2 regions of the uncultured Arcticibacterium sp. genome follow, and region 2 is predicted to be linked to the other one. Evidence: riboswitches for the same ligand, from Rfam matches in the RefSeq annotation. Region 2 holds a riboswitch; the other holds the start of a gene.
The links. A riboswitch is a leader RNA that binds a small molecule or an ion and turns the genes downstream of it on or off. The one in region 2 is predicted to bind thiamine pyrophosphate.
Positions count from the first base shown of each region.

Region 1: it holds a riboswitch for thiamine pyrophosphate, as region 2 does, so the genes downstream of both, AADJ06_RS11725 (TonB-dependent receptor) here and AADJ06_RS02570 (class I SAM-dependent methyltransferase) in region 2, are expected to answer to the same signal.

Region 1 is NZ_CAXHZC010000003.1:507,635-510,035, forward strand. Features, by position in the region: gene AADJ06_RS11710 (barstar family protein) at 1-402, opposite strand, end outside; gene AADJ06_RS11715 (ribonuclease domain-containing protein) at 454-816, opposite strand; gene AADJ06_RS11720 (hypothetical protein) at 818-1,114, opposite strand; TPP riboswitch at 1,231-1,323, shown strand; gene AADJ06_RS11725 (TonB-dependent receptor) at 1,424-2,401, shown strand, end outside.
Region 2 is NZ_CAXHZC010000001.1:611,842-614,242, reverse strand. Features, by position in the region: gene AADJ06_RS02575 (acetylxylan esterase) at 110-1,339, shown strand; TPP riboswitch at 1,394-1,489, shown strand; gene AADJ06_RS02570 (class I SAM-dependent methyltransferase) at 1,558-2,274, shown strand; gene AADJ06_RS02565 (AIR synthase family protein) at 2,279-2,401, shown strand, end outside.

The DNA of each region.
Region 1 (2,401 bases), on a different contig from region 2:
TATCAAAAGTTCTTTTTTTGGAATAATATAGTCTTCTTCCTCCTCTTCTGTATTGGTAACCAGAGCCTCTTCTTCTGCTTCAGCGTCCATGTATTTCCAGTCTTCGCATGTAATATCAAAAAGGTCTAACAGTGATGTGACATTTTTTTCATTACGCTCATTTATCAAAAACTCGGAGGAGTTTTTGAAGTAAATTAACAGACGTTCGTCTTCTATCCAAGATAAGTCGTTAAGAACCTCATCAAGAGAGTCCATGTTCGGCTCAAAATATTCGGGAAAATGTAGCTTATCTTTTATAGCCTCATAAAATTGGGCAAGAGATTTACATAATTTACCATCAATTGTAATTAGAGAATAGTCCGCTAATTCTTCTGGACTTTCAGTGATAAAAAGATTGTTCATTAGTGAAACAAAAGAGATTTCATGTTTAGATTGTTTATAAAAATAAGAAAATTAAGGTTCTAATTTGACAAAGCTGGCGTAGTGGTCAGCGGTGTAATAGGCTTTTCCGTCAGAACTGGTGACCAATCTTTCAGCTCCACGGTTTTGCCCTTTTTTCTTTGGATGTATATCCCACTCTTTGTAACTCAGTTTTACATTGTTGGGAGCTGTTTTAGGTAACAACTGCTCATAGTTTCCAAATCTTTTGCCGCCTACATAACCTTTTCGTGGTTTGTTATATTTTTTGATGTAATCCCATGTTTCATAGGCCGCTGGCGGAACTATAGACTCTTGAGTATGAAGCTGACGATCAATGTATTTACAAGATGAAACTCCTGTAAGTAGAAAAAGAGAAAGGAGAAGTAAACGAAGCATTTTAATTTAAAGAGAATCCTGGAACGTGGATGGCTCCTGCGTGATTAAACATTAGTTCGGTAATAACATAAGGCATTTGGTCAATCAGCGGAAATTGATTGATAACATCTAAAACGCCAAAGTCGTTTTCGGCATTTATAACTGCCCAAAATCTTCCTCTATCTATAGAGAGTGCATAAGAAGATATTCTTCCATCGTCCATAAGTTCATCTATCGCCATCTTTTGCATAGGTATCTTCACCACAAAATTAGGTGGGAAAGGTGTTGGGAGATCAAACTCTACCATAAACTGGGCCATAGAATCTTACTTAAATTAAAAATTTTAAAAGAAAACTTCAATAAGAGTGCCGAATTGAATATTTCTTTCTACCAAATTAACGTAATCCAATAAGAATCCGTTTAACTTTGTCAAATAATTATCAAAAGGGGTGCCTTTTTAAGGCTGAGATTATACCCATAGAACCTGATGCGGTTAGTACCGACGAAGGGATTTGAGCCCAGTTCTTCTGTGTATCAACAGGAAGCAACGCCGTCTATGGACTTTTTTTTAAGAACCATTCAATGGTGATTTCACCCCTTATTTGCCTTTGTACAAATAAGTAAAAACTTGAAAAAATTAGTTCAACTTTCCATTTTAACTTTACTTTCTGTATTGAGCGGAGCTGCTTTTGCTCAGTCAGATACACTTGACCTTAATGAGGTTGTGGTAAAATCTACCAGAGCAAATGCAAAAACAGGAATGGCTTACAGTACCATTCGTGAAGGGGAAATTGCAAAGCAAAATGTAGGTCAAGACATTCCATTTTTATTAAATCAAATGCCGTCTGTAGTAGTAACTTCTGACGCAGGGGCGGGAATTGGTTACACGGGAATCAGAGTAAGAGGGTCTGATGCTACCAGAGTAAACGTGACGGTAAACGGAATTCCTTTTAACGATTCAGAGTCCCAAGGTGTTTTCTGGGTTAATATGCCAGATTTTAGTTCTTCGGTGAGCAGTATTCAGCTTCAGAGAGGGGTTGGTACTTCTACCAATGGTGCAGGAGCTTTTGGTGCTAGTATAAATGTGAGCACTTTGAAATATTCGGCAGAGCCATTTGCTGAAATTAATACTTCTGTAGGTTCTTTCAATTCTTTAAAAACCAATGTGATGGCTTCTACAGGCTTGATGGATAACAATTTTGTGTTGGATGCTCGTTTGTCTAGAATTGCTTCCGATGGTTTTGTAGATAGGGCTTCGTCAGACTTAAAGTCTTTTTATGTTTCAGGTGGTTATTATGGTAAAGACAACTTTGTCCGATTTAATGTTTTTTCAGGGAAAGAAAAAACGTATCAATCTTGGTATGGAATACCTCAAAGTTTAGCTACAGGCGATGCGGATGGTTTTCAGAATTTTATAGACAGAAACTATTACGATGAAAACTTCAAAAACGAACTTTTAGCTAGTGGAAGAACATATAACTGGTATCAATACGAAAACGAGGTTGATAATTATCAGCAAGACCACTATCAACTAATTACTTCTTTTAAAATAGGAGCTAACTGGAGATTTAATCCAACCTTACATTATACAAAAGGAAGAGGTTAT
Region 2 (2,401 bases):
TGTGGGCATTTTTCATTTTAGGTCTAGAGAAAGAAGAAAAGCAAGCAACTTTCAATCATAAAGATTTTCGTTAAATTTAAACACTCAACCATTTCTATTGAAAACAACCATGAAAAAACTATTCATTGCTTTTATAAGCATATTCTTAATCTCCCCTATTATGGCACAGCAAGCAGCTAATTATGACGAAGACAAAGTTCCTTCCTACACCTTACCCGCTATTTTAGAGGAAGGTCAAAGCATAGCCCTGTGGGAAAAACAAAAACGTGCAGCTACTTTAGCCATATTCGAGTCAGATGTTTACGGAAAAACTGACTTAAAAGGTGTAAAAACATCCTTTAGAATAGCTAATCAAGACAATGAAGCTCTAAATGGAAAAGCCATTAGAAAGGAAATCATCTGTACCATGGAAAGAGATGGGAAACAGCATTCGTTTTCTCTATTGCTTTATACGCCAAAAGCGGTTAGCAAAGCACCCGTATTTCTGGGTCTGAATTTCTACGGAAATCATACATTGTCTACCGAAACTGGCATTTCTATCTCCAAAAATTGGGTACCAAACAAGGAAGCATTCTTCATAGAAAACAACAAAGCCACAGAAACGTCTAGAGGCGTGCGTGCTTATAGATGGCCAATCGAAAAAATTATTGACAGAGGTTATGGCCTAGCAAATATCTACTGCGGTGACCTAGACCCCGATTTTGACGATGGATTAAAAAACGGAATACATAGCATATTAGGTGAAACCACCATGGGCACTATTGGTGCCTGGGCCGTAGGCCTTTCAAAAGCAATGGATTACCTAGAAACCGACAATGATGTAGACGCCAAAAATGTAGCCGTATTTGGTCACTCTAGATTAGGCAAAGCAGCACTTTGGGCATCGGCCCAAGACCCGCGTTTTAAAATGACTATTTCTAACGAGTCTGGCTGTGGTGGAGCGGCACTTTCTAAACGTGAATATGGCGAAACAGTAGAAGTAATAAACACTCGTTTTCCTCATTGGTTTACCACTAAATTTAAAGACTATAACAGCAATGAAGCCGCTTTACCAATCGACCAACATCAGCTACTAGCCTTAATTGCTCCAAGAGCACTATATGTCGCCACTGCAGAAGGCGACCAATGGTCTGACCCACGCGGTCAATATTTAAGTTTATACCATGCTTCTAAACTTTATCAGGCCTATGGTTTTGATAAAATCCCTAAAGCGTCGCCTGCAATAAATAAAAGCCAACAAATAGGCCCACTAGGCTACCATAACAGAAGTGGAAAACACGAAGTGATGCCTATAGATTGGGATAATTATTTAGATTTTGCTGATAAACATCTAAAGTAGGCAATTGCTCTATTCTTTTCTTTGAGCTACCCATTTTATACTATATTTGCGTAGCAATAACGCACGGGGTGCCTGGCAAATGCCAAGCTGAGATAATACCCGAAACCTGATATGGATAATGCCAACGGAGGGATGCAAGCTTAAGATATTACATTTTATGCTCCACTGTTTTGGTATACCCCATTCAGTGGAGTTTTTGTTTTTAAACAAATCATAAAATGGAAATAGAAAAAAGACAAGGGGTACTTATTCTGCAGCAAGACCAAAACTGGCAAAATCGACCTGAATGGTTTTTTAACAGAGAACACACCGACACCTACGAACAGTGGTACGAAGGCCGTTATAAGCGTGCTGAAGTATGGCAAAAGAAGGTCATGGAGCAGCTGGTTTCTAAAGACAAACGTGTGAAAACCTTGCTAGAGTTTGGCTGTGGTACGGCCCGTTTCACCAGATGGTGGAAAAACATTGGCATTGAAGCCACAGGTGGAGATATTTCTCCTTTGATGCTATCGCAAGCGGTGCATTTGTTTGATGGAGACTTAGTTATGGCAGATTCGCATCACATGCCCTTCAAAGACAACACCTTTGACTCATTGGCTTTCATTACCACTTTTGAGTACTACAAAGACCCGGTAAAGGTTATCAGAGAAGCCGCTCGTGTGGCTAAATGCGGCATAGCCATGGGCATGATGAACAGAAACTCCACCAAAGTGGTGCGTAGAAGAGTGCAGGAGGTTTTTGGACTGAATCCTTTTTATTTGACCGCCACTTTTTACTCGCCTGCTATGCTCACCAAAATTATAGAGGAGGCACTTGAAGGAAGAGATTATTCTATAGAATGGACTTGTACTGGCTTACCAAATTGGTTTCCAGTACAGCAGTGGAATTTACCATTAGGCGACTTTTTTGGCTTATACGTAAAACTAAACGACTGAAAAGATGAGCGAGAAATTAGGCAAAATTGACAGCCATATATTCGAACAGTTTATTAGTCAAAAATGTGGTTCTAAAAGAGATGAAGTAGCCGTGGGACCGCAGTTTGGTGTGGATGTTTCGTTGGTA